DNA from 2 places in the Peribacillus sp. FSL P2-0133 genome. Region 1 is predicted to be linked to the other one. Evidence: riboswitches for the same ligand, from Rfam matches in the RefSeq annotation. Region 1 holds a riboswitch; the other holds the start of a gene.
The links. A riboswitch is a leader RNA that binds a small molecule or an ion and turns the genes downstream of it on or off. The one in region 1 is predicted to bind S-adenosylmethionine.
Positions count from the first base shown of each region.

Region 2: it holds a riboswitch for S-adenosylmethionine, as region 1 does, so the genes downstream of both, MKY17_RS22905 (methionine ABC transporter ATP-binding protein) here and MKY17_RS26050 (O-acetylhomoserine aminocarboxypropyltransferase/cysteine synthase family protein) in region 1, are expected to answer to the same signal.

Region 1 is NZ_CP150254.1:5,371,788-5,376,002, forward strand. Features, by position in the region: gene MKY17_RS26045 (methionine ABC transporter ATP-binding protein) at 1-461, opposite strand, end outside; SAM riboswitch class I at 615-727, opposite strand; gene MKY17_RS26050 (O-acetylhomoserine aminocarboxypropyltransferase/cysteine synthase family protein) at 845-2,155, opposite strand; SAM riboswitch class I at 2,255-2,361, opposite strand; gene MKY17_RS26055 (thioredoxin family protein) at 2,507-2,815, opposite strand; gene MKY17_RS26060 (toprim domain-containing protein) at 2,819-3,184, opposite strand; gene gcvH (glycine cleavage system protein GcvH) at 3,277-3,660, opposite strand; gene MKY17_RS26070 (arsenate reductase family protein) at 3,756-4,112, opposite strand.
Region 2 is NZ_CP150254.1:4,760,754-4,764,968, reverse strand. Features, by position in the region: gene MKY17_RS22925 (amidohydrolase family protein) at 1-147, shown strand, start outside; gene MKY17_RS22920 (hypothetical protein) at 393-611, shown strand; gene MKY17_RS22915 (DUF4440 domain-containing protein) at 646-1,014, shown strand; gene MKY17_RS22910 (GNAT family N-acetyltransferase) at 1,114-1,581, shown strand; SAM riboswitch class I at 1,721-1,832, shown strand; gene MKY17_RS22905 (methionine ABC transporter ATP-binding protein) at 2,069-3,091, shown strand; gene MKY17_RS22900 (methionine ABC transporter permease) at 3,105-3,755, shown strand; gene MKY17_RS22895 (MetQ/NlpA family ABC transporter substrate-binding protein) at 3,777-4,215, shown strand, end outside.

The DNA of each region.
Region 1 (4,215 bases):
ATTCCCACCCTTTGCTTTTGCCCTCCGCTTAATTGTGAAGGATAGGCCTTTTCCCTGCCTTCCAGTCCGACTAACTTGATCAATTCGTTCACACGCTTGGTCCGTTCAGTTTTAGAAACTCCTGCAATTTCCAATGGGAAAGAAATATTTTCCTGAACGGTCCTTGACCATAATAGATTGAAATGTTGGAAAATCATGCTGATTTCTTGACGGGCCTTACGGAGCTGAGCCCCTTTAATTTTTGAAATTTCCTTCTCAGCCACCACAACGGATCCCTCTGTAGGAGTTTCCAATCCATTGAGCATTCTGATCAAAGTACTTTTCCCCGCTCCACTGTATCCGATGATACCGAAAATCTCACCTTTATTTATTTCAACATTCACATTATTTACAGCCTTGATCGTCTCACTGTTTCCTTTTCCTGTTCGGAACAGCTTACTGACTTTCGTCAATGTAATCATTAATCCTCACCTCTTTTATCCAATAAAACCTATGAACTTAGTTGATTTCTCTACATTATTAGTCTGTTTCTCATATCATGCACATGTTTTCCCCATTAAAACAGAAAAAACCTTTCTGCATGAGCAGAAAGGCAGGTGAAGAAACAGGCCTTTCTCTCATCTTCCAAAGTAATTAAACTTTGTGTGAATTGGCACCTTTCCAAGGAAATCTCCTTGTCGGTTGCCGGGTTTCATCGGGCACATCCCTCCACCTCTCTTGATAAGAGCTAATATATAGAATATTTGTACATCATTAAGTTCTTTAGTATGGAGAAATTTTATCATAGATAAAAAAGGAGCGCAATGTATATTATTTCTAGTTCAAGAATGAACAGGAACTTTGGTTAAAGCGTTTTGGAAGTCAAGGAAACGATATTCGTCGCATTTTCAATTGCCTGCTCCAAATCTTCTATTAAGTCGTCTACATTTTCAATCCCGATGGATAAACGGACTTGATCGGCGCGCACACCCGCTTTCGCAAGACCCGCCTCATTCAATTGTTGATGGGTCGTACTGGCTGGGTGGATGATCAAGCTCTTCGCATCCCCTACATTCGCCACATGGGACCATAATTCCACCGAATTGATAAGTTTTGCCCCAGCTTCGCGATTACCTTGTATTCCAAACGTCACGACAGATCCGGCTCCCTTAGGTAAATATTTATCTGCAAGGGCTTTATCGGGATGATCCTCATCACCAGGATGCGAAACCCAAGTCACGGCAGGATGGTTTTTTAAATATTTAATGACAGACTTGGTGTTTGATAGATGCTCTTTCATCCTTACATGCAGCGTTTCAAGTCCAAGCGTAAACTGGAATGCACTTTGGGCACTTAGCGCAGGGCCTAAGTCTCGAAGTAACTGAACTCGGGCTTTCGTTATGAATGCGGCAGGTCCTACTGCCTCGGCGTATACAAGACCGTCGTAGCTTGGGTCAGGCTCCGTGAAGCCAGGGTAGTTTGGCGAGTTCCAATCGAACTTCCCTCCATCCACGATGACACCGCCTAGTGTCGTTCCATTTCCCAGAAGCCATTTTGTAGCGGAATGGATGACGATGTCCGCGCCAAAATCAATTGGTCTGCAAAGATACGGTGTCGCAAAGGTATTATCAATGATTAAAGGTATGCCGGCTTCATGGGCGATTTTCGCTACCGCTTCAATGTCAAGCACCCTCAAACTTGGATTACCGATCGTTTCGGCAAAAATGGCTTTAGTTCTTGGCGTAATCGCCCTTTTGAAATTTTCAGGGTCATCGGGAGAAACGAACTTCACTTTGATCCCATACTTGGGAAGAGTATTTTCAAAAAGGTTATACGTACCGCCATATAATGTAGAGGCTGAAACAATCTCGTCACCTGCAGCGGCAATGTTCAGGATTGAAAGTGAGATGGCAGCCATTCCGCTTGCTGTTGCCAACCCGCCGATACCGCCTTCCAATAAGGCCATTCTTTCCTCAAAAACGCTGACCGTGGGATTATGAAGCCGTGTATATATATAGCCATTCTCCTTTAGGCCAAATAAATTCGCTGCATGGTCGGTGTCTTTGAACAAGTATGCATTGCTTTGGTAAATAGGAACTGCACGTGCACCTGTTTCATCAGCTTGCAGACCGCCATGAACACTCAATGTTTCGAAACGCAACTTTTTCCCTGACATATGATTTCACCTTTTTCTATGGATTTAGTTGGAATTATATGATATCTGGCCTTTTATAAACAAAAAAACCACTTCAACAAGAAGAGGTCTCAAGAACACACCTCATCTACCAGAGCCAACACTCTGCTGGAATTAGCACCGTATATAAAATTTATACCGGTTGCCGGGCTTCGTCGGGCCAGTCCCTCCGCCACTCTTGATAAGAACTATTAAATTCTGCCATTACTTAATTCAAAATATAGCATTTTAGAATAAATCAGTCAATAAATTATTAGAATATTCTTTATTTAATTCCGATCTCGCATTCGAATGTCCGCAACAAAGAAACCAACCACGGTTCTGATTGGTTTCTTAGCTGATTTCCTTAAGCAATCCGTACAAATAAGGAACGGATTGAAAGGCATATATTTTTTTGTGCAGCTTTCCTTTTTTGAAAAGCAATAAACAAGGCACACTTTCGATTTCATATGATTCGGCAATTGCATGGACATAGTTCATATTCATTTTGCCTGCCTTCAATTCCGGAAACAGCTCCAAGGATATCGTCAGCATCTTGGATGCAACCTGACAAGTGCCGCATAAAGGCGTATATAAATATAAGCAAAAGGTTTCCCCATTTTCAACAGCAAGCTTACACTCTTCTTCTTTCCATTCCTGCATCAATTAGTCGTTCACCCTTTGACTTAAAAATTTCATTTTCACATTCATATTGGCAGATAGTAGCACAGTTGCGATATGATGTTCGGGTGAGCTTTCCACTTCTTTGTACATTTTATTAATATACAGGTGGTTCGCTTCCGGCATTTCCCTTCGGAACTGCTTCCGCAGCTTTTCTCCTGATTCATCTGCGTCAAAAAGGAGATAAACATCACGATCCATCAATTCATCCACTAATTCATCCAGCTTAGTTAATGATATGGTCCCATTCGTACATCTTATTTCCACATCTTCATTTAAAACGGAGGCAACTTTTCTTCTATCGGAACTGCCTTCTACAATGATCACTTTATCGAATTCGCCCCACTCCATGTCATCACTCCATCTCACGAATTATGTGCGCAACTGCCACTGTACAAAATGAAAAAGAGAGCAGGCCTTTTCAGTCCCCCCTCTCCTTCTATTTAACCGTTGATTAAACTCTCATACTCTTCAGCGCTCATCAAGTTTTCAATATCACTGCTATTAGATGGTTCAAGCACGACCATCCATGCCTTTTCATAAGGAGACTCATTTACATATTCAGGGTTGTCACTTAAATCTTCGTTTACTTCAACAACCTTGCCACTGATAGGTGCATAAAGCTCAGAAACGGTCTTAACGGATTCAACACTTCCAAATGGTTCGTTCGCTTTCAATTCATCGCCGATTTCCGGAAGCTCAACGAATACGATGTCCCCAAGCTCGGACTGTGCGAAAGCTGTAATCCCAATGCGCACTGTTCCATCTTCCGTTTTGACCCATTCATGTTCTTTAGTGTAACGAAGTTCTTTTGGTGTTGTTGTCATTATTAACCCTCCATATGTACATCTTATTTTATCTATTACATTATAAGGTAGATTGTTCGTTTAAGTAAGGAATTAACCAAATATTTTGTGAAATTTCAGTTCCAAACCTGTTCGAATTGCTCTTCTTTGAAACCTACCGTCACTTTGTTGCCATCTGTAACAATCGGCCTTTTCAGAAGCATGCCATCCGTGGACAATATATCAAGCATTTCTGCTTCAGAAGCTTCTTTCAGCTTATCCTTTAAGCCCAGCTCCCGATATTTTTGACCGCTAGTATTGAAAAACTTCTTCAATTCCAAATTGCTGATTTTATATAGTTGTTCAATTTCTGTTCGCGAAGGCGGATTTTCCGCTATATGGATCGCTTCATATTGCAGTTCATGATTATCCAGCCACTTCTTCGCGTTACGGCATGTGCCGCATTTTGGGTACCAATATAATGTTAAGCCCATCATTTCACCACCTATCAATAGAATACCCGTTTTCAGCAAGCAATACAACGAAATATCTTTTGAATTTCCAATGCGATTTCATCAAAGTAAATAAAAGGGAATG
Region 2 (4,215 bases), 610 kb from region 1:
CACCTGCTTTATGCAGCACGCGGAAATGATGTATGTGATGTATACATCGATGGCAAGATGGTCGTGAAAGAAAGGCGCTGCTTAACGATCGATGAAGAAAAAGTAATCGCCGAAACGAATCGTCTGCAAGGTACCCTATCACGATAACACTGATGGGAAACAAACGAATGCACAGAAAAAGGAGCTGCCATTTGCAGCTCCTTTTTTTATGGACTCAATGATGCAGATGGGCTGTGGGAGTGATGTAGGACGGAATGATCTTTTTTGAGGCCCTTATTATTCGGTTTTAGTAAGGAATAGTTCGCATCGAATGGCAGTCAAAAAGGAATTACCGCAAGTATTGTGGAATAAATTGTTCTTAACACTTAGAAATCCGTCGTGAGTCCAGTTTCTTGGAAATATGGAAACAAAGTAAGCCAGTTAAAAATATTAATAAGAAAATAGGTATGGCAAAAACGGTTAAAAACGAAAAAAAGAAAAAAATGCTGCTGACCGCAAATATTAACCAACTGGTAATCAGCAAGCAACTGGATAAAAAATCTTTGACAGCATGGATCATAGAATCACCACCGTATGAAAATCGACGTATTAATTATACACCATTTTCCTAATTTGTTACTTGGAGGGAAAAGGAGGGCGAGATGAATGGAAAGTGAATCTTCGTTGTTAAAAGAGCATCTGTATGAGCTGGAGGAGAAATTGTTAAAAACTGAAGTCCGTACATCACCAGAAGAGCTTTCATTATTATTGAAAGATGATTTCCTTGAGTTCGGCAGTTCGGGTAACATATGGTCTAAAAGCGATTTTTTGGGGCAAGAGGGAGCCGGAGCGGTGAAAATGACACTAAGTCAATTTGATATGCATCCATTGTCTGAGGATACCGTGTTAACTACGTACCGGATTTTTGATGAAGATAAAGAGGAACATACCTTAAGGAGTTCAATCTGGAAATGTACGAATGGAAGGTGGCAAATGTTTTTTCATCAAGGCACAAAAACGAAAGGGCCCAGTTAAGCCTATTATTTATGAAAAAAAATATCATAAAAATGCGTAAGTAAAATTAGGTTTGCTTGCTTAAAAACTATTTTACTAAAATGATAGAGGTGAATGAAGTTGATCTTTCGTACCATTGATACGGACAAAGATAAAGATATTATCATTAAATTCAGGAAAGATTCCTATGTTGTAAGTTTTGGATCTGAAGATGGTTTTGGAGATGAAAATACATATCTGCAACGAATGAAAGAACGGGTCCGCAAATTTCCGGATGGACAGGTGATCATTGAAAAGGACCAAGAACCGATTGGACAAATGGAACTTCAAATTCGTGAGTATGAAGGAACGGAGATTGGCTATGTGAATCTTTTTTATCTTATTCCCGATTACCGCAGTAAAGGCCTTGGCAAGGAATTGGTTCGCTACGCAGAAAACTTTTTCAGGCAATTTAATGTATCCGAATATCATTTAAGGGTTTCTCCGGAAAATGGAAGGGCGATTCGTTTATATACGAAATCAGGCATGATGAAGATAAGGGAAGAAAATGAAAAATACCCTGTATGGAGAATGAGTAAAACATTATAAAAACGAAATAAAATTATATTAATATAATTTATAGAGCGTCAATTCACTATACTATGAAAATGTTTAGAACGAAAAAAATATGGTTGACTTTAGAGAAATTAGAATATATAGTGAAGGACATAATTAAATATAACGTTAATTCTTATCAAGAGATGTGGAGGGACTTGGCCCTATGATACCTCGGCAGCGGGTTTTTACTTTTGTAAAAATACTGTGCTAATTCCAACGGACGAAAGTTTGAAAGATAAGAAGGAGCTTTTCTTAGATAATTAATTTAAGAGTTTACTCTTTTTTATGTCTAAAAGAGGCCTCTTCTGTCTGATGACGGAAGAGGCCTCTTTTGTTTATTCAAAATGTATATGGTTATTTGGATTATTGGTGCATTTACTCGTAAATTCCAAAAATTTAACCCTAACATTATGAAACTTTGCAAAGCTCTTCTCTGGATAATGAATTCGTACAAATAAACAGCATGGGGGGAGATTGGATGATTGAGTTTCAAAATGTCAAAAAGGTTTATCAAACAAAGAAACAGACTGTCGAGGCTTTGAAGGGCATTAATTTGACGGTTGAAAAGGGGGATATATTCGGTGTAGTCGGTTATAGCGGGGCCGGGAAGAGTACGTTGATCAGGTTGGTCAATTTGCTTGAACATCCTTCAGATGGTTCGGTGATTGTTGGGGGCAAGGATTTAACCAAATTGAACGCGAAGGAATTGCGGGCAGAAAAGAAAAAAATCGGGATGATCTTTCAGCATTTCAATTTGCTAAACTCAAAGACCGTTTTTGATAATATCGCCATGCCGCTGATTTTATCGGGAACCCCTGGTAAAGAAATCAAAAAGCGGGTAGGCGAGCTGTTGGAGTTCGTTGGCTTATCAAGCAAAGCAAAGAGTTATCCGGAACAATTATCCGGCGGTCAAAAGCAGCGGATCGGCATTGCGAGAGCATTGGCTACAAATCCATCGATCTTATTGTGTGATGAAGCTACATCGGCATTGGATCCACAAACAACGAGTGCTGTTCTGCAGCTCTTAAAGAAAATCAATAAAGAATACAATATTACCATTCTGCTAATCACTCATGAGATGTCTGTCATCAGGGAAATTTGCAATAAGGTAGCGGTCATGGAGGGCGGATGCGTCGTTGAACAAGGTTCGGTTTTCGAAGTGTTTGCGAAGCCGCAAACGGATATTGCAAAAAACTTCGTGAGAACGGTCATACATGACGAAATTCCACAAAGTTTCCTAAAAAGCATAGGGTCCCATATCCCGATTATTTGGAAAATTAATTTTATTGGGACTACTTCGGGTACTCCTTTACTTTCAACCATCTCGAAGAAATATGATGTTCATTTAAGTGTCTTATCAGCCAATATTTCTGAAATTCAGGAAACGCCTTTCGGGAATTTGATCATCGAAGTGACCGGGAACAAAAATGAGGTGGACAAGGCTTATCAATATATTAAAGATGAGGGGATTCTCGTCCAGGAGGTGCAGATAAATGGGTAATACGCTTTGGGGAATGGAAATAACGGCAGATCAGCTGTCGACAGCTTTCGGTGACACACTTTATATGGTAGCCATCTCATTGGTATTTTCCGGATTGATTGGGCTTCCGCTCGGTATCCTGCTTGTCATTACAAGAAAGGGTCACATCCTGGAGAATAAATGGGTCTTTAATGTATTGAACCCGATCATCAATATATTGCGGTCGGTTCCTTTCATCATCTTGCTTGTAGCACTTATTCCGTTTACAAGAATGATTGTAGGCAGTGCAATCGGAACGAATGCGGCCATTGTTCCGCTAATCTTTTACGCGGCTCCTTATATCGCCAGGCTTGTGGAGAACTCCCTGTTGGAAGTGGACAAAGGGATCATCGAGGCAGCTCAGGCGATGGGGGCGACGACATGGCAAATCATTTATCGCTTTTTGATTCCCGAGGGACTCAGTTCGTTGATCCTTACATTTACAACAGCGACAATCGGGCTTGTTGGATCTACGGCCATGGCAGGTGCCGTCGGTGCAGGCGGGGTCGGAGATTTAGCTTTGGCTTACGGTTATCAAAGGTTTGATACGATGACGATGATCGTCACAGTGGCGGCGCTCGTGATCATCGTTCAATTATTGCAATCCACCGGGAATTTTGTTTCAAGAAAAATCAGAAGAAGATAAAAATAACAGGAGGTAGGAGAAATGAAGAAAATCTTATTAACGATCATAGTATTGGCATTGGCCATCGTGTCTGCAGCATGCGGGAAAGAAGAAGGTGCATCAGGCGGTTCGGATGATGTGAAAACAGTAAAAGTCGGTGTCAGCAGCGGGGATACAAGAACATGGGAATACATTGTCGACATAGCGAAAGAGGAAGGGCTTAATATCGAACTGGTCACTTTCAATGATTATATCCAACCGAACCTTGCTTTAAGTGAAGGTGAAATTGATGCTAATTCATTCCAAACGGTCGCTTACTTCGATGAATTCGTTCAAGATCAAAATCTAAAATTAGAGGCCATCGGGTCGACTGTCATTGCGCCTATGGGCCTTTATTCGAAAAAACATAAAAATCTCAAGGATCTTCCGGATGGCGCTACGATTGCCGTTCCGAATGAAGCAACAAACTTTGGCCGTGCAC